Regions from separate parts of the Psychrobacter sp. H27 genome, predicted to be linked through region 1. Evidence: predicted binding sites of a transcription regulator. Region 1 holds the regulator's gene; each other region holds the start of a gene.

Region 1 (10,340 bases):
TGGGTTAATGCCGAACCATGACGCCATCTCTTCAGTGTTCAATGTCGCCTGCTCATCAGGACAGATCAAAAACATGGGTATGCCCTATAAGCTCAAAGCGATGTGGTTTATGGATGTTTTTATTCCGACTACTAACTTAGCATTGGGCTATACACCTGCAGACAAGATTGGTATGGGCGAGCCATTGCCACGCGGCGTTGCGCGCCAATGGCGTGAGTGGTGCAATGGCGCAGGCTATATCAAAACCGCGTTTGGCAAAAGCATTCACACGCATTTTTATGATGAGCTCAGCACGCCAGCACTGTGGTTAGGCTTTAGTGATGATGATATCGCCAATAGTGAAAACATGGACGATATGATACGCGTATTTACCAAGATGCCTGTAGAGAAGCGCTTCTTAGACCCTGATGATTTTGGACTAAATCAAGTCGGTCATATGCTCTATTTTAGTGGTAAAACCAATGCCAAAGCACCAGAGCTTTGGCAAATGGCAGTAGATTGGCTGAGCAAAGGTGAATAGGCTTTAATTATTCACCTTCTTGGGTTTTCTCTGCTTCAATACGCTTCTTTAGAGCAGAGTATAGCGACGGCTGCATATTATGAATATTGCCTATCATCCATTTTACATAGCTGATAGGCACCTCTTTGATTGGTTTGCCTTTATGCTTACCAAACGGCATCTTACTCACAGGAGTCGCTTTGTTAGAAATCGCATGTGCCGCTGCAAAATCTGTCGGGGCAATCTCCAGTCGCTCACAGCATGCCTGATAAAGCAGATAGCACATTCGTGCGTCACCTAACGCGTCATGAGCGGCAATCGTCATGGCACCCGCCTCGCTCTTGCCCAACAACTGCTCAATGCACTTGGACTGACCATACGCGCGCCATTCTGGAAAAGCGGCGCGCGCCAGTCTCACGGTACAGATGAGCTTAGCAGAGGGACTACCAATTACTCGCCAATCAAAGCGTACGTTATGTCCGATCAAATACTCTGGTAGCTCAAATTGATCTAACTCAAAGCGCTCAAGACCAGCGACATCAGCATCCGTAATACCATGCACCTTGATAACCACAGGTGATATCGAACGACCACTGTTAAAATATTTCATCCACTCATATCCAGTAGCTACGTTGATCGTTGCGACTTGAATCGGCCTCGGATCACGGCCTTGATCGGTTTCAGTATCGATGACAAGCGCCGTCTCAGCCATAGTAGAGATATCAGCCGTGTTAAAAGCATCATTCATAAGAAGTTAACCATCCATAGCACCGTCATCGCTCAACAACAGTGTTAAGTAGATAACGTTATATTTGCTGTGCTTGTGTTTAATGACACCTGTATTTATGGGGATAAAATCCATAGATAACAATGCTATACACACCTTTGTATACAGGGCTTTTATAATAAAGTCTTATATCGTATAAAACAAATAAGAGACCTCAATGCTAGCAGATGAAAAAAACCAACAACCCAAGCCTTCTATTTTTGGGCGCGTGTTGAGCGTACTGATTAGAGCAGTGGTATTGCTTGGGCTGTTATTTGTGTTTGATAAGCTGCTGCCCGATATCAGCCAACAGACCCAATCATTTGTGGTCGCCAAATGGCAACAGATGAGTTTGCTGCAGCAAGAACTGCCGACAGAAGATAGCTTACCCAGCCCACTACCAGGGCAAAACCTGACGGATACGTGGGGCGCAGCACGCAGTCAAGGGCGCTCACATGAAGGTATCGATATCTTTGCAGAACGAGGAACACCCATACAGTCAACCACGCAGGGTATCGTGAGCAAGGTTGGCGAAAATACTTTAGGTGGCCTCGTGGTCGTCGTAGTAGGACCGGGCGGTGCAGGACATTATTATGCTCATCTAGAGGACTATGCTGATATCTCTCCCAATGATTGGGTCAATAAAGGTGATACTATTGGCTACGTGGGTGATAGCGGCAATGCAAAAGGGACACCGCCGCATGTACATTATGGTATTTATATTAACGGCAGTGCTGTGAACCCCTACCCGCTTTTACAAAAGAATTAAGCATAATGTATAAAAAGCTCTAATAGCATGTATCAAGAGAGGTGCTAGGGCGTGTCCCTATTTTAAAAATGGTGATAAAAATGAAATAAATCGCAGGCTAACAAGGAAAATAGTGCAGACAATATCGAGATATTGACCAGCTATTTGACGCCGTTTGCCAAAGATTTAGCCATTTTTAGCCCATTCAATGATAAGCGTTTGAATTAGGGACACGCCCTAGTTTGCGGTGACTGTACGCACATAAGTGGCTGGAAATACCACACTAAATGTCGAACCCTCACCCTCTATTGATTCAATCTGTAGCTGCGCTTCGTGTTGATGCAGTACGTGTTTTACGATAGCTAACCCCAGACCTGTACCACCTGTGGCACGGCTGCGACCTTTATCAACACGGTAGAAGCGCTCCGTCAAACGAACAATATGCTCTGGTGCTATCCCCAATCCGTCGTCTTCGACTGCAAACCGGCATCCATCTGATGTTCGCGTCCAACTGATAGTAATATTGCCACCTTTTGGTGTGTATTTTATCGCGTTGATCACCAGATTGGACAATGCGCTGTTTAAGTACATCTCTGATCCATATAGACCATCATAGGTGTCTATATGTAGATGAATGATGTGCTTATAGGCTTGGTTATAGGCTTGCGCATCATCATAGATATTGGTGAGTAGCTTGGTCATATCTATAGCATTGACTTCGTGCGTCTCTTCGATCTCAATTCTAGATAAAAGCAGCAAGTCATTTACGATTCTATTCATACGCGCGGTTTGCTGAGTCATGAGCTCAAAACCACGGCGCCAATGGGGCGGCATATCTGGCTGATCCGTAAAGTTTTCTAAGTAACCGGTCATGACGGTCAATGGTGTGCGTAGCTCATGAGAGACGTTTGCCACAAAGTCTTGGCGCATTTGCTCTAAGTGCTTTAAGCGCGTCACATCATAAATAAATAGGAGTTTTTCATCACCAAAAGACGTGAGCTCAAATTTTAGGTAACGGCTAGGGTCGCGCCATGACTCTATGTGGATACCATCATTGGGCAGTGTGGTGTCTTCATAATACTGGTGAAACTCTGGTATGATAATAAAATCAAAGACACTCTTCCCTTTATCATCTTTCTGCAAAGACAATAGATCCTGCGCCGCCTGATTCCACCATCCTAAGCAATCATTCTCATCGATTAAAATCACCGCGTCTCGTAGTGCTCGCAGTGCGCTTCTGATTTTTTGTAGCTGCTCTGCTTCATGCTGGGCAGAGGTGTTTTCTGGGGTATCTTGCTGATGGCTGTTACGGGTTTTTTTGTGTTGTGCTGGCACTGTCTTGTCCATTTCTTATCCTTACCACTATCCGCTATTTTAGTATTCCAGCGACCTTATGTATGCAAGACTAGCTTGGTTCAATAAGACTAGAGAATCGATAGCCTGTACCGCGTACCGTCTGTATCAATGTATCGCAGTCATGAGGACGCAAGAGTTTACGCAGACGCTTAATATGTACGTCGATGGTGCGATCTTCGATGTATACGTTGCCGCCCCAAACCTGATCGAGGAGCTGCGTTCGTGTATAAGCGCGCTCTGGATGACTCATAAAAAACGCCAATAGACGATACTCTGTCGGACCCACATCGATGACTTTTCCGGCGGCGGTCACACGCTGACTTTTGGTATCTAGACTCAACTGACCGATTTCAATAGGCTTGTCACTACTCATCGCACTACTACGGCGCAATACCGCTTTGATTCTAGAGATCAGCTCACGGGTTGAAAAAGGCTTGGTCATATAGTCATCTGCACCCGCATCGAGTCCATAAACCTTGCTGTCCTCTTCACTTTTCGCCGTCAACATAATGACTGGTATCTCAGAGAGCAGCTCATCGTTCTTTAGCATACGACAAAAATCAACGCCGCTTTTGTCTCCTGGTAGCATCCAATCTAACAAGATCAGCGACGGTCTATGATCGACCACTTGCTGGTGCGCCTCTGAGACATCAGCGGCTTGCAGGCTCTCAAATCCAGCCATTTCTAGCGTCATCACAACCATTTCACGAATCGCAGGTTCATCTTCAACAATCAAAATTTGCTCGTTATACATATGACATTCTCAGTGTTAGAGGGCAAAATTTAGCATGTAAAAAGGCGATAAATACTCACCAGTCTTTATCTATTAAACGGATTAATTATGACAGCTTGATGACACTCTAGTGTCAGATCTCCAGTAGAAAATTTAGGGGTCCGTCATTGACACTAGCGACTTGCATGTCAGCGCCAAACTGACCAGTGGCGACGTTTGGGTACTGTGTTTTTGCATAATCTATAAGTTGCTCAAACAGTATTTGAGCCGCATCAGGTGCCATTGCACCACCAAAATCAGGACGGCGACCTTTGTCTGTTTTTGCCATCAAGGTGAACTGCGACACCAATAACAAACCACCGCCTGCCTGCTGGACATCTTTATCTAGTTTACCAAATTTTGTAGGATCTTCATCATTTTCAAAAATACGATACGTGAGAATTTTATCAATCATTCGCTGAGCCGTACTCAGACTATCCTCGTGTCCCAAACCAATATAAGCCAGTATTCCATGATCTATTTTGCCAACACAATGCTCATCGATAGTCACACTAGCCCGCCTGACTCGTTGTATAAGTGCCTTCATTTACTCATTCCTTAACAGATTATGCTCAGACAATAATGGGCTGTCCATGATAAAATACGGTCATTAACTTGCACATGCAATAATGACATCATCTCTTATTTTGGTAGCCGTATTATGAATGTATTTACCACCTTACAACAGCTGGTACCACAGCAGCAGCTCAGTAAAGTCGCTGGACGTTTGGCCGCCAGCCGCCATCCTTATGTTAAACGTACCTTTATTCGTAGTTTTGCAAAAGCCTATAACATCAGCCTAGACGAATATGAGCGCCAGAGTCTCAATGCATACGAGAGCTTCAATGATTTTTTCACTCGTGAATTAAAAGAAGACGCTCGTACCATCGATACCACTGACAACGGTATCGTCAGCCCTGCTGATGGTATTATCTCTCAGCTCGGACAAATCCAAGACCATAAGTTATTGCAAGCCAAGGGTCGTCACTATGATGTCGGACAGCTGCTGGCTGATAGCGAAGATGGCAGTTACTTTGCGGATGGCAGTTTTGCGACGATCTACCTAGCGCCTAGCAATTATCACCGTGTCCATATGCCGTTTACAGGTACGTTGACCAAGACTCGCTACGTACCTGGCACGTTGTTTTCGGTTAATAACACTACGGCCGCTAACGTGCCAGATTTGTTTGCCCGTAATGAGCGTCTGGTCTGCATGTTCGATACCAAGTACGGCAAAGCAGCCGTTGTCATGGTAGGCGCTATGATCGTCGCTGGTATCGAAACCGTCGCGACAGGTAAAATCACTCGTACTGACGACATCCAAGAAGCCGAGCATGACCTGCCGTTTGCCGCAGGGGATGAGCTTGGACGTTTTTATTTAGGCTCAACGGCTATCGTGGTGCTACCAAAAGCGGCAAAAGCTGACTGGTTGGATAGTATGCAAGCCAACAGCATCGTGCAAATGGGTCAACTGTTGGGGATGGCGAACGCTCAATAATATGACTGTATAAAAACGCTCAAAATATCAGCCCAGTTAGGTATGTTAATGCATACTTAACTGGGCTTTTTTATGCCTGTCACTCATATAGAGTTATGCATCGATCAGCCATCCTTGCTGGGTTGCATAGTCGATATTTTTGTTAAGCCAATCATGAATGGGTGGAAAGCTGTCTTTGATAAAAGCAAGGGCACAAGCTACCTGCGAACGTGTTACTTGGGCTTCGACCCACGTTTTTCCCTCAGTATTAAGATTGAGTAAAAATGGCAATAAGCGGTCAACCACTCTAAGCAACTGGCTTTCTTTGCTGCTACCCGTTTCTTGCGCCTCCCAAACCTCACTTAATGCTGCGATACCATTGCCACGCTCTGCTTGTAGTCGAGCAATACCAGCGCGCTCTTCAACGTGCGCATCGCTACGACTGTTTGCGAATAAAAACGTATCGCCAGCGTCAATCTCACCTAAATCATGTACCAGTGCCATCTTTAGCAGTCGCTCATGATTGACATCTAATTCAAACGCTTCAGCAATCGACCAACACGCCATAGCCAAGTGCCAAGAGTGCTCGGCAGAGTTTTCGCGGCGAGTGGTTTGTGTCACATAGCTACGGCGATTGATACGCTTGAGGGCATCTAGCTCTAATAAGAAGTGAGTAACATCATCTATGTCGATGTTTGCAGCAGACTTTGGGTTGGTCAATGACATAGTTGTGTTTAAGGACATATTTCTCTCTAATTTTTTGATAATCTTATGAATTATGATGTTGCTAACAGCAAGATAGCGCTGATGTTATCAAGCGCTATCTCTTATAAATGTTTCAGTTAAATGACTGAGCACCCTATTATATGACTGTCTACTTTATCAAATTAATAATGGTTTTGAACGCAGGATCTTCACTACTACGACACAGCTCAAACAATATCGACTCAACAGTACTGATCACTCCACCCGCACGGCGGATACGGCGAATCGCTTGTTTTTTATCGTAAGGGAAACGAGAGCCAACCGCATCGCCAATAATGACAGGTTGCATGCCGTTGTCTAATAAATCTAATGCTGTCTGCATAATACAGACATGCGCTTCAGCACCAAATAGCAGCACGGTACTACGGTTCTGCTGCGCCAAATGATGCCATGTGTCATTGTTATCACAAGCGCTAAAGGTAGCTTTTTCGAAGCTCTTGGCATTATCACCTTCAAGCACGTCGCGTAACTCTGGCAAGGTATCCCCCAATCCCTTTTTGTATTGTTCGTTCAGCATAATTGGGATATTGAGTGCTTGCAGCCCTTTGATTAGAGTAACGGTTTTTTTGACGATGTTTTCGTGGTCATAGATATGCGGTGTTAGGCGCTCTTGTACATCAATAATCATTGCCTGGGTGTTCTCACGAGCGATTCGATAGGTGCGATCATTAATCATGGTAGACATAGTACACTCCTTGTACGGCTGACAGTTATTATCAAAAGCTATTTTAGAATTATCATTAATAGTGCCATGGTTTATCTCACTCTTATTTAGTCACAGTTTTTTGGATGCGTCAATGGAGATAATTTGCAAACGCACCACATGTTTTGTTTTTGGGCATGTGCCTCGTTTATTTATGCCATAAAAAACCCCCAGCCATAATGACTGGGGGTTTTATTTATTAGAAAGTAGCTGTTTTTGCGTGTTCAGGTAATCTTATTTATATAGACTAGATTAAACGCGCTCAATAACAGTAGCAATACCTTGACCAAGACCGATACACATCGTCGCTAGACCGATTTCAGTATCTGACTGCTCCATTGCGTTTAGCAGAGTTACGGTGATACGAGCACCTGAACATCCTAGTGGATGACCTAGAGCGATTGCACCACCGTTGATGTTAACGATGTCTTGCTTGTCAGACAGGTTCAGTCCTTTCAATACAGACAGACCCTGAGCTGCAAATGCTTCGTTTAGCTCGATGGTTTGCATGTCATCGATGCTCATACCAGCACGCTTTAGTGCTTTGTTGGTAGCAGGTACAGGACCATAGCCCATGATAGCCGCATCACAACCAGCAACGGCCATACTACGAATACGAGCACGCGGTTTTAGACCAAGATCTTTGGCTTTTTGTGCGCTCATGACTAGCATGGCTGACGCACCATCAGACAATGCAGATGACGTTGCTGCTGTAACCGTACCGCCTTTTGGATCAAACGCTGGACGTAGGTTGCGCATTTGCTCCATCGTCGCATCTGGACGAATCACTTCATCCACAGTACATAATTGCAAGCGACCAGCCGCATCATGACCTTCAATGCCGATGATTTCATTGTCAAAACGACCTTCAGTAGTCGCAGCCCATGCACGGCGATGTGACTCAAGACCAAAAGCGTCCTGCTCTTCACGTGTAATGCCATTCATACGGCCTAGCATCTCAGCGGTCAAGCCCATCATGTTTGAGGCTTTTGCATAGTGCTTAGAGGCAGCTGGGTTTAAATCAACGCCGTGCATCATGCCTACGTGGCCCATGTGCTCGACGCCGCCGATGATGAATACATCACCTTGGTTGGTCATGATTTGCGCAGCAGCAGTATGTAGCGCTTGCATAGAAGAGCCACATAGACGGTTGACCGTTTGTCCACCAGCAGTTTTTGGAATACCAGCTAGCAGACCGATGTTACGACCGATATTTAAACCTTGCTCTAGAGTCTGGTTAACACAGCCCCAGATAATATCTTCGATGTCATTGGTATCAAAGTCATTACGTTCTACCAAAGCACGTACCAGTTCAGCTGAAATGCTGTCAGCACGTACATGGCGGAACATACCGTTTTTGGTTTTGCCCATTGCCGAGCGTACGCCATCTACGATGACCACATCTTTTGGACTTAAAGTTGTCATACTATCTTCCTTTTCAATTTTTATTGTCAGTGTAGGCAGTCCACTTCAGCGCTATGGTTTACTGGTCTTGCACAAAGCACCGTATGCTATGTACGTCGACGATTAATCCCATCCATCAGTTCTGAAGTAAATCTACTAAAACAGTACGTCCGCAATCAAAGAGTATTAATAAATCCATTGTTATCTCTCTTTTGCCAGACGTACCACACTTATCCTAATACGGTATGTTCATTAAGCGACCGAGTAAAAAGTCTCGCCAGCTGCTGCCATATCGCGAATCTTTTGCGGCGCTTCATAGGCTTTGCCAAGGTGTGCATACTTTTCACACAGTGCTAAATAGTTATCTAGACCCATTTGGTCAACATAACGGCAAGGGCCACCGCGGAATGGTGGGAAACCGACGCCCATAATCATTGCCATGTCGGCCTCGGCAGGCGTGCTTACGATGTTGTCTTCTAGGCAGCGAACCGTTTCGTTGCAAAACGCAATCATAGTACGGTCGATGATCGCTTGATCATCAAATTCTTGCTTGTCGCTGTCAGTCGTGGTTTTGAGTAACTCGTAAGTAGCTTCGTCAGCAACTTTCTTTGGCTTACCGCGCTTGTCAGTTTCATACTTATAGAAACCAATGCCGTTTTTCTGACCCAGACGCTCATTCTCATATAGATGCTGGATGGCACCTTTGTAGTCAGGCTTCATACGATCAGGGAAACCATCAGCCATTACTGCTGCGCCATGTACACCTGTATCTAGACCGACGACGTCGATTAGGTATGCAGGGCCCATTGGCCAACCGAATTTTTCCATGACTTTATCGACATGAGCAAAATCAGCACCTTGCTTGAGTAGTAAGTCAAACGCGCCAAAGTATGGGAACAAGACACGGTTCACAAGGAAACCTGGGCAGTCATTGACTACAACAGGGACTTTACCCATTTTAGAGGCTAGTGCAACGGTAGTCGCCACGGCTTCTTCAGATGATTTCTCACCGCGGATAACTTCTACCAGTGGCATACGATGTACTGGGTTAAAGAAATGCATACCCACGAAGTTTTCTGGACGCTCAAGCGCTTCTGCTAGATAAGTAATAGAGATCGTCGAGGTGTTTGACGCTAGGATGCAATCGTCTTTTACCAGGCCTTCTACTTCTTTTAGTACCGCACGTTTTACGTTTGGATTTTCTACGACCGCTTCGATTACGATATCAGTCTCAGAAAAGTCACCATAGTTCAAAGTAGGACGAATACGGCTCAACGTTTCACCCATTTTCGCTGGGGTCATTTTCTTACGTTCAACCATTTTGCCAAGCAGTTTGCTGGCTTCGCCCATACCAAGGTCTAATTGCTCAGACTTGATATCTTTCATGATGATTGGCAGGCCTTTGCTGGCTGCTTGATACGCGATACCGCCGCCCATGATGCCAGCACCTAGTACGGCTGCTTCATTGATTTCATGTGCTTGTTTGCTGTGTTGTTTCGCTAGCTTTTTAACCAATTGATCATTTAAGAATAGACCAACCAAGCTCTCTGCTTGTGGGGTTTTAGCCGCTTTAGCAAAACCAGCCGCTTCTACTTCGATTGCCTTGTCACGTGGTAGATTGACGTGCTTCTCAATCGCTTCGATTGCTAGCGCTGGCGCTGGGTATTGTTTAGGGTTGGCTTTAGCAAAAATAGCACCTTTGGCACTGTTGAACGCCATGGCTTGCTCAAGCTGGTTTAGCTTAACTGGAGCTAGTTTTTCTTCACGTTTTGCTTTCCAATCAAGCTCACCTGAGATACATTTTTTGACTAGGTCAATTGCAGCATCTTGTAAGTCATCAGCAGGTACGG
Region 2 (10,340 bases), 890 kb from region 1:
AGCACAGAGATTGTAGAGATTGCTGCTGCAAAACGGGCAAAGAACCCATCAGATGCCAATCTAGCACAGTACCGTGAGCAAGAAGGTCAAGCGATATTGGCCGCGCACAATGCTGCAAGCCGTGAGCAGCTATGGGTACTCGATGTCAAAGGTAAAATGCTATCGACCGAGGGACTGGCAGATAAACTCTCAGGTGCCATGCAGCAAGGCGATGATATTGCCTTGGTCATTGGCGGTGCAGATGGGGTATCACCAGAAGTGCTGGCAAAGGCAGATGTAAAATGGTCTTTGTCGGCGCTGACATTACCGCATCCTCTAGTTCGTGTTGTTCTCATGGAGCAGTTATACCGCGCGATGAGTATCAACAACAACCATCCTTATCACCGTGGTAATTAGATACGAGCCATAACAGCGGTCTTACTCTAAAATATCCATCAGACAACGGATTGAAAAACCAGCGCGCGCCCTAATAAATGCTACATGAAATATCCAAAACGCGCGACCTCTAACGCCTCTCAAATTACGCAACAGCGTGATCATTATCACGATAGTGCACCGACGCCCATTACCTCTGCCGCGGCATGGGACAGTGCGTCTGCGGTAATTTCTAATACGGCCAAACTACCGGCACTGTTTATCTCGCATGGGGCACCCACACTTGCAATTGAGCAATCTGCCACAACCAGCGCACTAGCACGTATAGGGCAAAACCTACCGAAACCACGTGCCATCGTCATTATGTCGGCACATTGGCAATCAGCAAAGCTCGAGATTAGCAGTAACCCGCAGCCAAAGACGTGGCATGATTTTTCGGGGTTTTCGCCTGAACTGTACGAGCTGCAGTATCCTGCATCAGGTCAGCCAGCGCTAGCTGAGACACTTGCTCAGCAGCTCACCGCACGTGGTATCACCTGTAGCGTCAACCCAATGCGCGCTTGTGACCATGGGGTGTGGGCGCCGCTGAGACATCTGTACCCAGAGGCAGATGTACCTATTGTCCAAGTATCCTTGCCGCAGCATTATGACAGTATCGCCTGCTATCAATTGGGGGCGCAGCTTGCGCACCTACGTGATGAGCAGATACTTGTGATTGGTTCAGGTAATATCACTCACAACCTGCAAGCACTACGCTGGGAAGCCGATAGTATCGATCAAGCGGCCAAAGCCTTTAAGCAATGGTTGCTCCAGCAGCTCAAGATAGATATACCTACTGCCCTCGACTGGCAACAATACCCTGAGTACAAAGACATTCACCCAAGCGACGAGCATTTGCTACCGCTGTTTTTTGCGTTAGGTGCCGGTCAGCGCGTCTCTGTCGTTCATCAAAGCATGGCGCATCATAGCTTGGGCATGGATATTTATCGCTTTGACTAGCTCCTGTTTATTAGCGCCTACTTATTATTAGCGCCTACTTATCTAATCAAAACGCATAAAACTACTTCTCAAAAGCAGGTTTAGTAAATAAGCCTGCTCGTTCTATCTCACCTGCTAGACTCAATAAGGTCGCCTCATCATTCATACGGCCGATGAGCTGCATACCAATCGGCAAGCCTTTTTTGCTCATGCCGACAGGTACTGACATAGCTGGCAACCCTGTAATATTGCCCAGTAGTGTAAAGCCCATTTTTCCTAATACAGGGGCGCTCAGCTTTTCGATCATGCCTGACTTAAAGGCGTATCCACCCATATCAAACCCTTTATTGAGCACTCCAGCACTACGCATCATCATCTCATCCATGCGACTAGGTGGTAGCACACCATGTTTGACAGCAGGCGTCGGTACGGTCGGGGACAAAATCATATCGTAAGTATCTAATAACAGACCCGTTTGATATTGACTGTGATGCCAACCGTGCTTGGCATGGACCAAATCTACTGCCGATAACGAGCGTCCAAGTAGCGCCATATTATAGGTTTGCGGCTCTAGGTTTTTGATATGCTCAGACCCAAACTCCCGCTCGATATTATCAATCGTAAAGGCAGTATGTGCGCACACCACTACGATAAAGTCGTGCCAAAACTGCTCGATATTGATATCTGGCTCAGCGTGTACGACCTGATGCCCCATAGACTCTAGTTGCTTGGCGGTTTGCTCTAGTACAGCAAGGACTTCTTTATCCACGGCAGTATTGGCGATCAGTGGCTGCTGCTGCAACGCAATTTTGAGTGGTCTGGGCGCACGCATCGCCGCTTGCAAAAAAGTCCCATCTGGCGGCGCAATGACATATGGCGCCCCAATCTCTTCACCACTCGTGGCATCGAGCATCGCGGCACTATCACGTACTGAGCGTGTGATCACATGATCGGCAACTGCCCCGTCCCAGCCTTCACCAAGATTAGGTCCCATTGGGTTGCGTCCGCGGCTGGGTTTTAGTCCAAATGTACCGCACCACGCAGAGGGAAACCGTATCGAGCCGCCACCGTCACCGCCGCCTGCCATCGGTACGACACCGCTCGCGACTGCTGCTGCACTACCGCCTGATGAGCCACCAGAGCTATAGCCTTTTTTAAACGGATTGTGAGTGGCGCCATGCGCTTTTGGCTCGGTGGTGATAATTAAACCAAACTCTGGCGTATTGGTCTTACCGAAGGTGTTGACGCCTGTCGACTTCATTCGTTTGACGATTTCGCTGTCTTGTGCTGAGATGATATTGACACTACGGCTACCCATCGTAATAGGCTCATCAGCGAAGCTAAATGACAGATCTTTGAGCAAGTAAGGTACACCCGTAAACACACCAGATGGCAGTCCTGCCTGCGCAGCATCGTAAGCGCGCTCATCAAATCGATGCACAATGGCATTGAGCTTGGGGTTCACTTCATTGGCTTGATAGACCGCGGCGTCCAACAGCTCCTTTGCACTGACGTCACCTGCATTGACCAATGCCGCTAACCCTATGGCATCATACTGAGTATATTCTTTAAACATAACTGACCTTCCTTGGAGAGTAACTGTCGTAAATTTTGGGATGATTGCTTTTTAAAATATATACATATTTGCCTAATATACTTCTTTTAGTTTAGTACAAAAAGCCATCACGAATAATGGATAAACAAACTCATTAGTCATTTGAAGTATTCAGTGACGTCTACTTGAATATAGACACAGTTCACTTCAACACTTTCAACTTAAAGATATCTATCTTAATTTAAAGCAAAAAAAACGAGCCACTTTCGTGACTCGCTTTTCCGTTATCAACTTGAACCTATCGCTACATCAATAGTTCACGCTTACCACTTTTGCCCATAGAGCTGACCAATCCCGCTTCTTCCATAGAGTCAACAATACGCGCCGCACGGTTGTAGCCGATACTAAATTTACGCTGGATACTAGAGGCTGAAACCTTGCGCGTTTCCATGATAAAGGCGACCGCATCATTGTATAGGTCATCGTCTTCACCAGAAGCATTGGCACTACCACCGCTACCCGGACTAGACAGCTCAAAGTTCCCCGCCATATTATCGATATAGTCAGGCGCACCGCGCTCACGCCACGCATCACAGACACGGTTGACCTCTTCGTCACTCACATAAGCACCATGCACACGATCTGGCTCAATCTGCCCAGGTCCTAAGAACAACATATCACCGTTGCCCAGCATATCTTCAGCACCGCCACTATCTAGGATCGTACGTGAATCGACTTTTGAGTTGACTCGTAGCGCTGCACGCACGGGAATGTTTGCTTTGATCAAACCAGTAATAACATCGACGGATGGACGCTGTGTGGCTAGCATCAGATGGATGCCTGCTGCCCGTGATTTTTGTGCCAAACGCGTGATGAGCTCTTCGGCTTGTTTACCAACCTGCATTATCATATCCGCAAACTCATCGGCGACAATAACAATCATCGGTAAGGTTTTGAGCTTTGGTGCTTGACTGATACTGACGCTATCGTTCGGTCGCCATAGTGGGTCGAGCATAGGATTGCCTGATTGTTCTGCTGCCATGACCTTTTTGTTGAACTCATTGAGCTTACGCACTTTGAGTAGGCTCATTAATTGATAGCGGCGCTCCATCTCTGCCACACACCACGACAAGCTACTGGCAGCCTCTGTCATATCAGTGACTACCGGTGTTAATAGATGCGGAATGTCATTATAGTTGGCAAGCTCAAGCTGCTTTGGATCAATCAAGATCAGGCGCAGCTCGTTGGGCGTATATTTGAGTAGCATAGAGAGCAGCATCGAGTTGACCAGTACTGACTTACCAGAGCCTGTCGTACCAGCAACCAGCATATGCGGCGCGCGCGCAAGATCAGTGATAATAGGGTTGCCACCGATATCTTTTCCCATTGCCATACTGATTTGTGCTTTGGGGTCTTTGAAAGTATCCGTATTTAACAGCTCAATTAAGCGTACCATTTCACGTTTTTTATTGGGTACTTCGATACCGATATATGGCTTGCCCGGTATTACTTCGACCACACGTAGTGACGCCATAGATAGTGAACGCGCCAAGTCACGCGAGATACCCGTTACCTTACTCGCTTTGACACCAGCAGCCAGCTCTACCTCAAAACGAGTCACAACAGGCCCTGGGATAGCGTTAACGACAGACGCTTTTACATTGAACTCCTGTAGCTTAATCTCTAACAATTCAGATAACTGTTCAAGCTCAGCGACGGTATAGCTAGGCTTACGGTCAGGATCGGGCTTATCCAGTATAGAGACCTCTGGAATGGGCGTAAGGCTGCTGCGATAGGCCGCCGTTTGCATAGAGCGTGATTTTTGACTGAATGCTGCATCATCGCTAATGTGCGGCATAACTGGGGCACTCGCATTCTTAGCACTGTCATCTTCTGGCATCATATCCGTGATATGGTTGCTGCTATCACCCTCAGGTACAGCAAAACTAACAGATGGTTTTGCTGCGGTTGTTGGCTGTGTGTCTGCAACTGGGCTTACCGATTCTACTGTTGGAGCTGCCTTCGGGTTTGCAGGTGGTGTATTGGTTGGTGTCATATCTGAGGTATCTGACACGGTTGGTACGACGTCCATTGCTGCTGCAATCGGCTCTTCAGATACAGATAGTGATGCCTCATCATACGGCTGTTCTGCTGGCTCAGCAGCTGGCTTAGGAGACGACTTATCTGTAGAGCTAGCGGTTACCTGTGGTATGGGCTCTATTATTTGTTCCTGTACCGCTTGTTTAGCGACAGGTTGTTCAATTGCAGGCTTTTCGATTACTTCCTGAACTTTAGCCTGTTCAACTTCAGGTTGCTCAATGACGGCTTGCTCAACTCGAGCCTGTTCCGTTATAGCAGTATCTTGAATACTCTGAGAGTCTTGCATTGCACCGTTTGTGGCAGGTTCAGATAGATCACCATGCTCGGCCAGCCATGCTTCTGCTAACTGATCGACGCTTTGGCTCGTATCACTTGATTGAGTTGTTTCAGGCTCATTAGCTTGTAGCTGATCAGCGAACTCCTGGTTATATTCAGCAGGTTCAGTCGCAGCTGTTTGCGCAATTGGCATCGTCTGGGAGTTTGATGCCCGCTCCTCTTCGGGCATGTCTATAGTCGTGTCTGTCTGAGTATAGTTAAGTACAGGCGCACTAGAGCTCTCTATACTGCTGGCACCATAAACCATATGCTCACTCGCGAGCAGGTCATCAACCGTATTAGCATCGTTCCATGCAAAACTTGGCTCGACTTTTCGAGCAGGTATCGCGGTAGGAGCTGACATTGCTGGTGGTGCCATATGGTTCGCTGCGCTATCAGCCATAACACTGGTAGTCGCCGCCGCTGTATATAGTGGTGCACTTTTCTCATCGCTTGACGTAGTGGCTTCTTTTGCGGTCGCTATAGAGGCTTTGACGCTGTCTGCTAACCCTGATGTCGACAAGAAATCTGACAACACATTACTGAATCGGCTACTGTTATCTACCTCATTAATACTATCAGTATGATCAGCTGATTGCAGCTTAAGTGGCAGTTGTTCATGCTCTACTTGCTGCTCAGCCTGATCATCTACGCTGTGGCTATCGTCTTGTGACGCACTGATTGGCAGAGTAACGTCTACAGCCTCTTTGTTTTTTACGCCTGAGCCAAGCCACGATAACGCCGTAATCTTCTGATATATCGCAAGCCAATGAATATTGAAAGCAAAAGTAGCTGTAATCACGACGAATACCGCCAAGAAAGCCACACTACCCCACTGCAATAGTAGCTGCGCCAAGCGCTCTTGTAACTCAAGACCGATAATACCACCAGCAACACCTTCAAGTCCCATCGATGCAGGGTTAGTCACTTGTTGAATTAGGGCGACCAGTTGTGCAAATAACGCACTAGCAGTCAGCAACAAAAACACGTAAGCGACCAGTCGCATGAGCCAAAACGTGGGTTTATTGTCCCACCAAATAAGAATCGACTCATAAACGACAAATGCTAAAAACCACCAGGCACCAAACCCAAAAAAGCTGTAGAGCAAGTCAGATAACCAAGCACCCGTCTGACCACCCATATTATTGATGGTTGTCATGTCACTACTAATATGCGACCAGCTAGGATCATTACCTGTGTAAGTCATTAGAATGACAAACAGATATACGGCCAGTATTAACCCAAGGAGGGTAAACATTCCCTTTTTTAAATACTCAATATGCGGTGCTGATATCACGTAAAATCTGCCTTGTTGTTAATACTAAATGGTCGCCAACGCATGACTAAGCCTAATCATGCTGACATAAAGTGCTGACATAGATGTACCTCGCAGAGTGTTTTTGGTAGGGAGGCATTTATCATAAGACGCTAGCATCATAAGAACGCACAACCGTCATTGTCACCCAAACCCTACCTCACTCGGCATAACTCCTTATAATAACAAATACATAGGTACAGTGGCGACAGTCTTATAAATAAAGCGTGTAGGAAAGTAAATCGAGACGCTATTTGTGCAAAAAAACCGTCCACCAATAGAGTATTGCTAACAGAATACTGCTAGCGGTTTTGTACAAACGCTATAAAATACCAGCTGTTTCTAGCGCTAGTATTTCAAGGTTATTATGCTTTGATTCTAATGATAGCTGTGTTTGTTTTAGCAAACTTGCACTTTTCGACCTATGCCCTTATGTTATTATCACACAGCAATTAGAAAAACCATATTAGTCATAATTTTTGATTTTTTTATTATATTTATAACTAACATTATTCATTCGTATTTTTAGAAAGGAACACCTCATGGCAACTGACACTACTGCTCCACGTCACGAAAAACTTATTATTTTGGGCTCAGGTCCTGCTGGTTACTCTGCTGCGGTATACGCTGCACGTGCCAATCTTAAACCAGTTATGGTTACAGGTATGGAAGTTGGCGGTCAATTAACGACTACCACCGAAGTCGATAACTGGCCAGGCGATGCACATGATTTGACAGGTCCAGCGCTGATGGAGCGTATGAAGGCGCATGCTGAGCGCTTCGGTACAGAGTTGGTTTATGACCATATCAATGAAGTCAATCTAAACGAGCGCCCATTTCAGTTGTCAGGTAACAACGGCGACTATACTTGTGATGCCTTGATCATCTCAACAGGTGCGTCTGCACAGTATTTAGGGCTAGAATCAGAAACCAAATTTAAAGGGCTTGGCGTATCTGCTTGTGCCACTTGTGACGGTTTTTTCTACAAAGACCAAAAAGTCGCTGTGATTGGTGGTGGTAATACCGCCGTCGAAGAAGCCTTATATCTGTCTAATATTGCTTCTGAAGTCACCTTGGTGCATCGCCGTGATAGCTTACGCTCTGAAAAAATCCTACAAGACAAGCTGTTTGAAAAAGCCAAAAATGGCAATGTCAAAATCGAGTGGAACCATCAGGTAAAAGAGGTGGTTGGTGATGATATGGGTGTCAATGGTGTCGTTATCGAATCAATGATTGATGGTAGCACCAAACAACTAGACGCAATGGGTATGTTTGTCGCGATCGGTCACAAGCCTAATACTGACCTATTCACCGGTCAATTGGACATGAAAGATGGCTATCTGACTGTCAATAGTGGTCTCAATGGTAACGCTACACAAACTAGCATTGAGGGTGTATTTGCAGCTGGCGACGTCGCTGATCATGTTTATCGTCAGGCTATTACCTCTGCTGGTACAGGTTGTATGGCAGCACTTGATGCTGAAAAGTACTTAGATGCTATCGGTGAAGCAACGGCGAAAGACCATACGTATGCATCAACCCTAACTGCTGATCAAGAAGAGTAAATGGATAACTTCACGCAGCACGATGATACCACTCAATACATCACGCCTGAGACTCTAAAAAGTCTTGGGCGTTATGACTTTCCTAATCCTATCTCTGTCGATCCTGATGGGATTGGCATTGTCGCGATGGGCGGCGATCTAACACCCGAGACATTAATATCTGCTTATGCACGGGGACTATTCCCGTGGTTCAATGAAGACGAACCTATTGCTTGGTGGTGTCCTGAGCCACGCTGTGTGATAGTACCATCTGATTATCAACCGAGTAAGTCGCTACGTAAGCAAGCAAGCCGCGCGCGTTGGCAGTTGACACTCAATCAAGCTTTTGATGAGGTCATACACGCCTGTAGTCTACCGCGAAGCGATGGTCTTAATAATGACTTGCCTGAAGGCGAGCATACTTGGATTCATGATGAGATGATTGAGGCCTATACCAAATTGCATGCGCAAGGCTTCGCCCACAGTATTGAGGTCTGGGATGAGAAAGGTCAGCTGATTGGCGGACTTTACGGACTAAAAATAGGCAATATTTATTTTGGCGAGTCTATGTTCCATCGTGCGTCCAATGCCTCAAAGATAGCCTTCTGGGGTTTGATGCGCTTATGCGAACAAAGTCACGTGGCACTCGTCGATTGCCAATTGCCAAATGATCACCTCATGAGCTTGGGCGCTACCACCCTGCCGCGTACTGATTTCCTTGCCCAGTTAGATAGCCTGATAGGTCATCGTTTTGTTCAGTGGGATTACAGCTTGCACAAACCATTAGCAGTGACGCGACTTGATACTACAGAGCCTTGGCAACGCATATCATGATAATGACAATAGCTAAGCAACAACGAGGTTTTTATGGCGCTTGATATCTCATTTTTGTTGATCGGAGAGCTGGCAGCGAAGGCCAATACCACCAAAGACACGGTACGTCATTATGAGCAGTTAGGTCTGCTAAAATCACGTAAACGTCAGGCAGGGTCACGCTTGTATACGGAGTTTCATCCTGAGTGTATCGAACGTATTGAGTTGATTAAGAGTGCACAAGCTATTGGCTTCACCCTCATCGAGATCAAAAACAGCTTAAACGATTATTACGATGGTCAACTGGATATTGATTTGCAGCTCATGCTGACTCAGCAAAAGCTAGAACAAGTCAAAAAACAACAAGCCAATATCAGTATGATGGTAGAGCTACTGAGCGAGCGCATCGACATTCTTGTTCAGATGCAGGCAGATAGTGAGTATCAGCTGGATATTGAAGTTTGTAAAAAGACGATACCTTCACAGTAAGTACGCTGAGCGCCGTAACCATAATAACTCTGCTTGATATCCCGTACTTGCCTTCAGAAACACTACTATCTTGACTATCAACTAGATTTCCTCCAGTCTACTCGGTATAAGTGTGCTGCATAATAAGCGCATCAACTGCTGGCTGATGTGATGATTGATAGTAGCCTTTGCGCTTATGGATCACGACGAAGTTTTGCCGCTCATATAACGCAATCGCCGCATGATTATTTGCACGCACCTCTAACAACAAACTTTCCACTTGATTACTCTGCAAAAATTCATGTAGCTTATCAATGGTCTGTGAAGCAATACCTTGTCGTTGATAATCAGGATGCGTACCAATACGCAAAATCTCTGCTTGCTCAAATATCATCTGATATAAACAATATCCAATCACTTGTTTATCTTCAGTCCACTCTTCTTTCTCTTGTTTATAGACTATTAGCATATTAGTACTGTCTTGCTCAAGCAGTTCAAGCAAAGTCTGATAGTTCCAAGCGCTTTGCGACTGAACGATGGCTTCGATATTGGCTACGGCTTGAATCATTTTCTCAGAATCTGCTGCATTGAGTGCTAACGCTTCTATCGCAAACATGACTGTCCTTTTATGCTTGTCATTTAATTAGTCTTACCGTTTAGTTCAGTTTAGATTATATAAGTAGATAGGCTACATTATTTATTATTTACTACAAAAAAAGCCACCCTAAATAGGGTGGCTTTTTTATGACTAGCTCATAAGCTCATTACTGAGACTTAATGATTAGTTCAATACGTTAGCAACAACACCAGCGCCTACAGTACGGCCACCTTCACGAATAGCGAAGCGAAGACCTTTGTCCATAGCGATTGGGTGGAT
Region 3 (10,340 bases), 430 kb from region 1:
TCAGTGTGTGCTGGCTAGATAAAACAGTTCGACTCACAATGTCCTGTTGAGCACTTGATGTTTGATCCAGCTTCAGTTTTAACGCATTACTACTTACCTTTGGTGTCACTCAATATCAACCATAACGACCAGTGATATAGTCTTCTGTAGCTGTTTGGGCAGGCTTAGTAAATATCTGATCGGTCTCACCCATCTCAATCATATCGCCCAAATACATATACACCGTGTAGTCAGACACACGGGCAGCCTGCTGCATGTTATGCGTGACAATAGCAATCGTATAGTCGTTTTTTAGATCTTCAATCAACGCCTCAATCGCGCCAGTTGAGATAGGATCAAGTGCAGATGTTGGCTCATCGAGCAGTAGGACTTCGGGTTTGGTCGCGACGCTACGGGCGATACATAGACGCTGCTGCTGACCGCCCGATAGTGACAGACCTGATGCTTTTAGTTTGTCTTTCACTTCTGGCCATAGGGCTGACTTTTTCAGCGCCCACTCCACGCGGTGATCGAGCTCGTCTTTGCTCAGCTTTTCGTAGAGTCGTACCCCAAAGGCGACATTGTCATAGATAGACATAGGGAACGGTGTTGGTTTCTGAAAAACCATACCGACCTGTGCTCTTAGCAAGTTGACATCGACGTCTTTGCCCAAGATGTTATTGCCATCGAGATTGATCGTACCTTCTGCACGCATACCTGGGTATAAGTCATACATGCGGTTAAAGGTACGCAGTAGTGTAGATTTACCGCAACCTGAAGGACCGATAAAGGCAGTGACTTTTTTATCAGCGATATCAATATTGATATTCTTTAGTGCCTGAAAATCATCATAATAGAAGTTTAGATCTCGCACTTCCATTTTTGCGGCAGGCATGTTTTTAGGGATATCGTGACGGGTTTGTTTGTTGAAATCAGTAGCAACGGGTTGCTGTGACTTTTGGTTATTTGACATAGGTCTACTCAATAGGCTGTCGGTTGCCGTATCAAAATCATTCGTTGTGGTTTTTGTACGGGCTTTGCTTATGACATCATTCATAATATTATTCAACCTATCTTAATTGATTTCATATAAATTTGAGTGAGTATCTGCTGCGATACTACAGGGAATCAAGACTTATTTAACCTGACCTCTATTACCAATAAACCGTGCCAATACGTTTAGTACCAAGACAGACGCCGTGATAAGCAGCGCGGCTGCCCAAGCCAACATGTGCCAGTTATCATACGGGCTCATAGCAAATTGATAGATGGTGTTGGGTAAGTTGGCAATCGGCTGACCCATATCGGTACTGAAGTACTGGTTGTTAAGTGCTGTAAATAGCAACGGTGCCGTCTCGCCTGTGATACGAGCAAAGGCTAATAGTACACCTGTGGTCAGTCCAGCTTTAGCCGCTTTGACCGTGACCTGCGTTACCATTTTCCACTTTGGCGTACCGAGTGCGTATGCTGCTTCGCGCAAACTATTGGGCACCAAATTGAGCATGCTCTCAGTCGTACGCACGACCACTGGAATAACAATCAATGCCAATGCTAATGCACCTGCCCAACCAGAGAAGCTTTGACCTTTTACCATCAGAGCGTAGATAAATAGACCAATAACAATCGAAGGCGCTGACAATAAGATATCATTCAAAAAACGAGTGACCTTACCCAGCATACTCCCTTTAGAAAACTCAGACAAATAAATACCGGTCATAAGACCAATGGGCGCACCAATGAACAATCCTGAAAATGCGAGCATTACCGAACCAACAATGGCGTTACGCAAACCACCAGCACTCATAGGGGGCGGCGTATCAGCGGTAAAGATGGGTAACTCCATCATTCCCTGAAAACCTTCAACAAATAATGTCACTAGAATCCACGACAACCAAAACAAACCAAAAACCATGGCTGACATGGCAAACCCTAGCCCAAGCTTATTGGTCCAACGGCGCTTGTTATAAAGACTCTTGTTATAACGTGCTTTAGAGCTTGTCTTGACTGGTAGTGGTGCGTTGAGCGCATTGTTAGAAGGCATAGTCTTTATTTCCCATATCTTTTATCAATATCAAAGTCTGATACATGATTTATCGGTTGCCCGCTTTATGATCCATACGCATAAGCATGAGTTTGGCCAAAGACAGCACAATGAAGGTAATGACAAACAGTATTAAGCCCAAATGTAGTAGCGAGGCCAAATGCAGCTCACTAGAGGCTTCGGCAAACTCGTTGGCTAAGGCAGAGGTAATCGTCACACCAGAAGTAAACAGACTTGGACTGATATTGAAAGCATTACCTATCAAGAAAGTCACCGCCATGGTCTCGCCAAGTGCGCGCCCCAGACCCAAAATAACGCCGCCAACAACCCCTGCTTTGGTATAAGGGAGGATAATCTTGAACATAACTTCCCACGTCGTCGCGCCCATACCGTAGGCAGACTCTTTGAGTAAATCTGGTACAACAGAGAAGACGTCACGCATGGTGGCTGCGATAAAAGGAATAATCATGATAGCCAGCACTAGAGATGCCGTGAACATCCCCAGTCCCATGGGAGCACCTACAAACAATTTACCGATGATAGGTAGAGGACCGATGTGCTCAATAAACCATGGCTGGATATGATCGCCAAAGAATGGCGCAAAAACAAACAAACCCCACATACCATAAATGATAGAAGGGATGCCGGCCAATAGCTCAATGGCAATACCCAGTGGTTTTTTGAGGAACTTAGGGCACATCTCAGTCAGAAATATCGCAATACCAAAACTGACGGGTACGGCAATCACGATAGCGATGAGTGAGGTAACTAGCGTACCGTAAATAGGCGCAAGCGCGCCGTACTCATTGGCGACCGTGTCCCAATTGTTGCTGGTATAAAACCCAAGCCCGAACTCTTGAATACTCGGCCAAGCACCAACGATGAGAGAAACTAAAATGCCCCCTAAAGATAGGAGGACCAGTATGGCAAACGCTTTGGTAGAGTTGACAAATAAAGCGTCGTAACGTTTTTGTTTAGCCAGTTGGGACCTTAAGTCTGTCATAAGTGTCTCAGCATTGAATAGAGTGAATTCAAAAAACCAGTGTGTTTGTTCAGCTTTATCACAACAAGCCCGCCCGCATAATCATTGACGATCCTGTGTACCAATGGCAACTGCTCAATATATCCATCAGTACTGCAGTCAGTGTTACGGTCAAAATTGCTGTGATAAAACCTCTCAAACAACCAGGCTCTCTATAGAGTGGTTGTTTGAGAGTCTAACTATGTCAAAATCAAGAGTAGCAACTTACTGCGCTGGCTTATAAACTGGCTGACCGTCGCTACCTTTTACGTCGTTCCATTTTGCTTTGAATAGAGCCACTGCCGTATCAGAGAATGGGACATAATCTAGGCTCATAGCGCTGTCATCACCTTGGGTATACGCCCAGTCAAAGAAGTTCAACACGCCAGCAACTTGCTGAGGATTCTCTGGCTGCTTGTGTACTAAGATAAAGGTTGCAGCAGCGATAGGCCATGCTTGCTCAGTCTCAGAGTTAGTGATGACTTTATAAAAGCCTTCTTGTTGTGACCAATCGATGTCACCTGCTGCGGCAAATGTCTCAGCAGATGGCTGAACGATGTTGCCCGCGGCGTTCTTCAGTGCAGTATGTGACATGTTGTTTTGCTTAGCGTATGCATACTCAACATAACCGATAGAGTTTTTCATACGGTTTACATAGCTTGAGACGCCTTCGTTACCTTTACCACCTGCGCCAGTCGCAGAGGTTGGCCACTTAACCGTTTTATCAACACCAACCGTATCTTTCCAATCTGGTGATACTTTTGCTAGATAGTCAGTAAAGTTAAACGTCGTACCTGAACCGTCTGAGCGGAATACCGTTGTGATTGCCGCATCTGGCAAGGTCAAATCTGGGTTCATAGCTGCGATAGCCGGGTCATTCCAGTTGCTAATTTTACCTAGATAGATGTCTGCCAAAGTCGTACCATCTAGCTTCAAGGCACCTGGCTCAATACCATCAATATTAACGATAGGTACGACGCCGCCGATGACCGTTGGGAACTGGATAAGATCAGATTCTGCTAGCTCTTCAGGTGTCAATGGCGCATCAGAAGCACCAAAATCGACAGTTTTTGATTGAATTTGTTTGATACCGCCAGATGAACCAATTGACTGGTAGTTAACTTGCCCGCCAGTCGCGCCATTGTAGTCATAAGACCATTTGGCATAGATAGGCTGCGGGAATGAGGCACCTGCACCCGTGATGTTCATTGCGATGTTTTCAGCAGATTTAAAACCAGCATCAGCAGCAGTCGTTTCCTGAGTCTGAGTAGTGGTCGTAGCGCTACTAGTATCAGCGGCAGCGGTTTCTGTCGTATCTGTTGACTTATTACATGCCGTAAGCATTAAGGTGCAACTGACGGCTACTGCTAATAACGAATAACGCATGTAGAACTCCTGAAGTTTAACGACGATATAAAAAAGCATTGTTTGTGATATGCGTGATATCTTGCCAAATCTTTATGACAATTTAATGACAACCGTCGCAATCTTTTATTCGCTTTACATAATATTTAGACAACCTCTGCCTAGCCCAGTGATACCAAGCGATAGTCGTTACTGATACTGAGTGGCCTATTGGATAAATATATTAAACATCGCATTTGGAGTCTGATACTTACGTTCAAATACTATTAGCTGTTAGTGCAGAATTTTGCTAGTATGAAATCTGATTTACAACACTGACAGACTCGGGGTGCGGTGTAGTATTGGCCTACTTTATTAAGCGTTTATAGTTAAACATTAATAACAGTAGCCGCCTATCTACATTCGCTGAGAGATCACCCGCCGAACCTGATGCGGTTAGTACCGACGCAGGGAAGTCTTAAGCACTTTGTTATTGATGACAAAGGACGCGTAGAAATACATTTTTATCATCATTGTCTGAGTATGCGTGCCGCATGAGCAGACAACGAGCGAAGATACAAATCTGCGTCCACTATTTGATGACCATTTACCGCGGCAATTTTTTGATCGCTGTTAGGTGTCGATAGTCCAAACTTGTCTCAATGATAGGTGCTGCACCCGCAGATACTGGCGGTGTTGATTTTATTCAAAAACCAACACGCTAGGACAGCATATGACTACTTTAGACAGCATTTTAGACAACACCTCTTTAGACAGTGCCTCATCTGCACAAACGCATAACCCAGCCAACAACATACCTCTTACCTCAGACTCTACTGACACCGTCAAAGCAGATAAAAAAGCAGACGCCCTAAAAACACCTGCCCACCGTGCTGCCAGTGATGCGCGCTTTGAAGAAGATGCACGCGACCTGCACCGTATTCTACCCGCCTCTCGCAAAGTCTATATCCAAGGTTCAAGACCTGACATCCAAGTACCGATGCGCGAAATCAGCTTGGCGGATACACCAGTCGGCGGTACGGGTGATAAAAACGGTGAGCATAATCCGCCATTTTATGTTTACGATACTTCAGGCGTCTACACTGACCCCAATGTCGAGATTGACTTGACGAAAGGTCTACCAAAACTGCGTGAAAACTGGATCGCCGAGCGTGACGATACGGAGCAATTAAGCGGTCTATCTAGCTCATACGGTCAAGCACGTGCTCGCGATATCAGCACTGCCAACCTTAGATTTGCTCATATTGACAAGCCACGCCGTGCTAAAGATATTGATGAAAAACCAGGGAATGTCACGCAGATGTACTACGCGCGTCGCGGCATCATCACCCCTGAGATGGAATATATCGCCATACGTGAGACGCAAAAACAGCACGCGCTGACCGATATGCGTCAACATGACGGCGAGAGCTTCGGCGCCAATACGCCTACTATCATAACGCCTGAGTTTGTCCGTGACGAAGTGGCAGCTGGACGTGCAATCATCCCAAACAACATCAATCACCCTGAATCTGAGCCGATGATCATCGGGCGCAATTTCTTGGTGAAAATCAATGCCAATATCGGTAACTCCGCGCTGGGTTCGTCTATCGATGAAGAAGTATCCAAAATGACGTGGGCCACACGTTGGGGTGCGGATACCATTATGGATTTATCAACGGGTAATCATATTCATGAAACCCGTGAATGGTTAATCCGTAACTCGCCTGTGCCAATTGGTACCGTACCGATTTATCAAGCGCTGGAAAAAGTCGATGGCGTCGCAGAAGACCTAACATGGGAAATCTTCCGCGACACTTTGATTGAGCAAGCAGAGCAAGGCGTGGATTATTTCACCATTCATGCCGGCGTCCTACTTCGCTATGTACCACTCACTGCAAAACGCTTAACGGGTATCGTGTCGCGTGGTGGCTCTATCATGGCGCAGTGGTGTCTGGCGCATCACAAAGAAAGTTTCTTGTACACGCATTTCGAAGACATCTGCGAGATTATGAAGCAGTACGATGTGGCGTTTAGTCTAGGTGATGGCTTACGTCCTGGCTGTCTACAAGATGCCAATGATGAGGCGCAGTTCGGTGAACTACGTACGCTTGGGGAATTGACCAAAGTCGCATGGGAACATGATGTACAGGTCATGATCGAAGGCCCTGGACATGTGGCGATGAACCGTATCAAAGAAAACATGGACTTGCAACTTGAGCTGTGTGCGGATGCGCCTTTTTATACCTTAGGGCCATTAACCACCGACATCGCACCGGGTTATGACCATATCACCAGTGCGATTGGTGCAGCGATGATTGGCTGGTTTGGTACAGCGATGCTGTGCTATGTGACACCGAAAGAGCACTTGGGCTTACCAAACAAAAAAGACGTCAAAGACGGTATTATCACTTACAAGATTGCCGCTCACGCTGCTGATTTGGCCAAAGGTCACCCTGGTGCGCAGGCACGTGATAATGCCTTATCCAAAGCACGTTTCGAATTCCGCTGGGATGATCAGTTCAATCTGGCGCTCGATCCTGATACCGCGCGCGAATATCACGACGAGACCTTACCAAAAGACGCACATAAATCAGCCCATTTCTGCTCGATGTGTGGTCCGAAGTTTTGCTCCATGAAAATCACCCAAAACGTACGTGAGTATGCAGCTGGACTTGATAAAGATGCCGCGAATAAAAAAGTCACACCGCAATCAGGCGACTTAAGCGATGCTGATCATTTGATTAAAAAAGTTGATACTGAACTGGTGGGACAAGTTGGCGAAGCCAGTGCTGAGGAAGTCCGTCAAGGCATGGCTGAAATGATGGAGAAATACAATAAGGAAGGGCGTCAGTTATATAAAGAGGTGTAAGTTTTTTAGCTCTATCAAATAATAGTCCTACCAAAGAAAAGCCCGAACCTGATAGTCAGGTTCGGGCTTTTCTTTGGTCTATGTATGACTATCAAGCCAGTACCTATTACACCCATCTCATTAAACCAGTACTATTAAACCTTCGACGCCTGATAAATCTCTTCGATAGAATTATTGATGGTGTCAGCAAACTCGCTATCGCTTTGTTGCTTACTCAACCCTTCGGTAAAGGCACGAGAGAAGCTCGCAATCATACCGGGGTTTTGCTTGAGCTTAGCACACGCATCGGTACGGCTATAACCACCAGATAGTGCGACTACTTTGAGCACTTTTGGATGATCAATCAGCTCTTGATAAAATCCTGCTTCTTCAGGCAATGTCAGCTTAAGCATCACTTGATGTTCGTCACCCAAGCGCTCAAGATTACGCAAGATATCGGCTTTTAATAATAGCTCACAATCATGCTTTTGCGCGCTGTCTATATTGACCTCAGGCTCGACGATCGGCATGAGACCCTTTGAGATGATTTGCTTGGCCACATCAAATTGCTGCTGTACCACCAGCTCAATACCATCAGCGCTTGGCTCATAGATCACTGAACGCATCTTGGTGCCAAATACTGGATAGTTTTTTGCTTTATCCAATAGCAGGTCTAGATTGGGCATCGGCTTCATCACTTGTACGCCATCCATCTGGTCAGCCAGCCCTTTATCTACCTTCAAAAATGGTACGATGTGTTTGTCTTCCCATAGATAATTGGCAGTCGACTTACCATTGACGTCGCGCTCCATGGTGTCTTCAAATAGAATAGCGCCAAGCACACGTTCCTTGTCAAAACAGTCACATGTCATGATACGCGCACGCATTTCGTGCACCAAATCAAACATCGCCTCATCACTATCGTACGCTTCACCGCTAACACCATAGTTTTCTAGTGCTTTTGGTGTACTACCGCCGCTTTGATCAAGCGCCGCGATGAAACCTGAGCCATTTTTTATGTGCTGTAATTGCTTATCGTATTCCATTGAGGATGCATCCTGTTTTTATTGGTTGAGGTCAAATATCATAACGAGACGGTATATGGCTTATATAAACCATGTTATTTGCAAACAACCTTATCATAGGATGGATTGTCTGCCTATATAGGATACGTGACAGCGTGTCTAAAATTACTTTTATACAACTATTTTGGGTAAAAACTATGCTAAAAAGAGCACGCCCACACAGCATACAGCGAGTAGTAACCCCACTATATTGATACGGTTAAGTTGCTCTTTGAATACGCCTACGCCAATTAATGTTGCCACCGCAATAACACCGACATTCATACCCGTAAAGACGATACTGGGTGAATCAGATAACACTTGATGGGCACGTACGTAGGCATAGATATTACCCATGTTTAGCGCTCCAAGCAGCAGACCTGCTATGAGTGCGTCTTTTTGCCAGCGTACCCGGCTGATAAGTAGATAGATAAAAAGCAGCATACCTGCCATACCGAAGCTCACAAACAGCGTCAACGGAAAAGCGGCGCCTTGTTTGGCGACCTGTTTGAACAAGATATCAATAATGCCGTAGCCTGCCCATACCCCGAATAACCATAGTGGCGTATGCTTTGCTTGCCGAGTGATATCATTATGCTGTGGTCGATAGACAAGCGCACCTAGTGCCAAAAATCCTAATGCCAACCCAAGTATACGAGTACCCGTCAACACTTCACCAAACAATAGAAAAGCAGCGACAATGGGGATAATCAGTGATAAGCGCTGAGACGCATCCGTTGCTACCATGCCGACTGCTTCAATAGCACGGCCCAGAATGATAAATATCGCGGGCAACAATACCCCAAGCGCGATGATAATACCCCAAGCACTATCAAGCGCATGTATGGCACCAATATCAGGCTGTAATAATACCCATGTCAGTAAAAATGCCACCGGATACCCTGCCACGATAGTCTGACGTATATCTATGTTTTTTTGACGCAATACTTTTAAGAGTACAGAGACAGCAACGCTGCATAGCACCGCGATTGTTAAATACATCATTCACTTCTACCTTGTTTGACCTCTATATTGGGTGCTTGTTTGTATACCAGTAGTACCTGACTTAAGCCACTTTATCTATCCAACGGGCGCCTGATCACATCATAACTGCCAACGCTATACTTAAGCACATGAATAGTGAGTTAGATAAGCGCGCTGTAAAAGGTAGCAAAATATATTTTTTGCAGCAATCCATTTATTATTGCCCATACCAAAGCTCTGGCAATGAGCATCATGGGTGATCAAATTACAATTAGCATGCAGGTATGATGGGTAATTTTGCTAAAATAGCACCTAACCCCAATCACAAAAGTAAAGATTTGAGATAACGAGACTTCTCGTTCATCTCGACGTACTGCTATTGATGTTTTACTGCTGCCTATGAATGCTCTATTTCGCTTTTTTGAAAACCGTCTACCCGCCTTTCCAGACACCCCTATGCCGCTGCCATCACCTCGCGATGGTATGCTAAAGTTCTTATGGGTATGTACCAACGGTCTGCGTGGCTGGCTGTTGCTCTTTATGGTTTTGTCCGCTGGTATCGGTATCTATGAGGCTATGCTGTTTGCGTGGATTGGTGATATCGTCGACTGGCTAGGTATCTATACACCGCAAAACTTATGGGCAGAAAAAGGCGATATGCTACTGCTTATGCTTGCGGTGATGATTGTCAGCCCGTTGTGGATTGCGTTGTCATCGTTCGTCCATTTTCAAACCTTGCAGGGTGTTTTCCCTATGCAAATGCGCTGGCGTTTTCATCAGCGTATGCTTGGTCAGTCGATGCAGTTTTATCAAGATGAGTTCTCAGGGCGTGTCTCCGCTAAAGTCATGCAGACCGCACTCGCTGTCCGCGATACGGTCATGACTGTCACTGATATGTTTATGTATGTCTCTGTCTACTTTATCACCTCAGGGGTGATTTTATTTAACCTAGACAGTCTGCTGCTCATACCTTTTATTATTTGGTTGGTGTTAGTAGCACTAACGATTTGGTACTTTATTCCTAAGCTCAAGGACACTGCCATCGTTCAAGCTGAT

Evidence for each region. Region 1 encodes PhoB, which activates phosphate uptake and scavenging genes when phosphate is short. Its sites were predicted from a motif close to TGTCATNAANCTGTCATAA; they were not measured.
Region 2: a site for PhoB is predicted at 6,672-6,690, ahead of AC5JPY_RS10210 (DNA translocase FtsK). Genes of this name have one in related genera too.
Region 3: a site for PhoB is predicted at 4,500-4,518, ahead of pstS (phosphate ABC transporter substrate-binding protein PstS). Genes of this name have one in related genera too.

Annotation. Positions count from the first base shown of each region.
Region 1 covers NZ_JCACRX010000001.1:1,590,599-1,600,938, forward strand. The annotation lists gene AC5JPY_RS06360 (alpha/beta hydrolase family protein) at 1-520, shown strand, start outside; gene AC5JPY_RS06365 (3'-5' exonuclease) at 528-1,247, opposite strand; gene AC5JPY_RS06370 (M23 family metallopeptidase) at 1,444-2,034, shown strand; gene phoR (phosphate regulon sensor histidine kinase PhoR) at 2,251-3,360, opposite strand; gene phoB (phosphate regulon transcriptional regulator PhoB) at 3,419-4,123, opposite strand; gene dtd (D-aminoacyl-tRNA deacylase) at 4,236-4,688, opposite strand; gene asd (archaetidylserine decarboxylase) at 4,803-5,639, shown strand; gene AC5JPY_RS06395 (HD domain-containing protein) at 5,733-6,362, opposite strand; gene AC5JPY_RS06400 (isochorismatase family protein) at 6,493-7,068, opposite strand; gene fadA (acetyl-CoA C-acyltransferase FadA) at 7,339-8,511, opposite strand; gene fadB (fatty acid oxidation complex subunit alpha FadB) at 8,743-10,340, opposite strand, start outside.
Region 2 covers NZ_JCACRX010000001.1:2,485,311-2,495,650, reverse strand. The annotation lists gene rlmH (23S rRNA (pseudouridine(1915)-N(3))-methyltransferase RlmH) at 1-396, shown strand, start outside; gene AC5JPY_RS10220 (DODA-type extradiol aromatic ring-opening family dioxygenase) at 481-1,374, shown strand; gene AC5JPY_RS10215 (amidase) at 1,436-2,929, opposite strand; gene AC5JPY_RS10210 (DNA translocase FtsK) at 3,213-6,620, opposite strand; gene trxB (thioredoxin-disulfide reductase) at 7,181-8,203, shown strand; gene aat (leucyl/phenylalanyl-tRNA--protein transferase) at 8,204-9,016, shown strand; gene AC5JPY_RS10195 (MerR family transcriptional regulator) at 9,050-9,484, shown strand; gene rimI (ribosomal protein S18-alanine N-acetyltransferase) at 9,582-10,079, opposite strand; gene tuf (elongation factor Tu) at 10,245-10,340, opposite strand, start outside.
Region 3 covers NZ_JCACRX010000001.1:2,022,613-2,032,952, reverse strand. The annotation lists gene pstB (phosphate ABC transporter ATP-binding protein PstB) at 116-1,036, opposite strand; gene pstA (phosphate ABC transporter permease PstA) at 1,115-2,020, opposite strand; gene pstC (phosphate ABC transporter permease subunit PstC) at 2,070-3,023, opposite strand; gene pstS (phosphate ABC transporter substrate-binding protein PstS) at 3,267-4,427, opposite strand; TPP riboswitch at 4,721-4,876, shown strand; gene thiC (phosphomethylpyrimidine synthase ThiC) at 5,119-7,257, shown strand; gene AC5JPY_RS08245 (fructose bisphosphate aldolase) at 7,392-8,282, opposite strand; gene AC5JPY_RS08240 (EamA/RhaT family transporter) at 8,457-9,305, opposite strand; gene AC5JPY_RS08235 (ABC transporter ATP-binding protein) at 9,684-10,340, shown strand, end outside.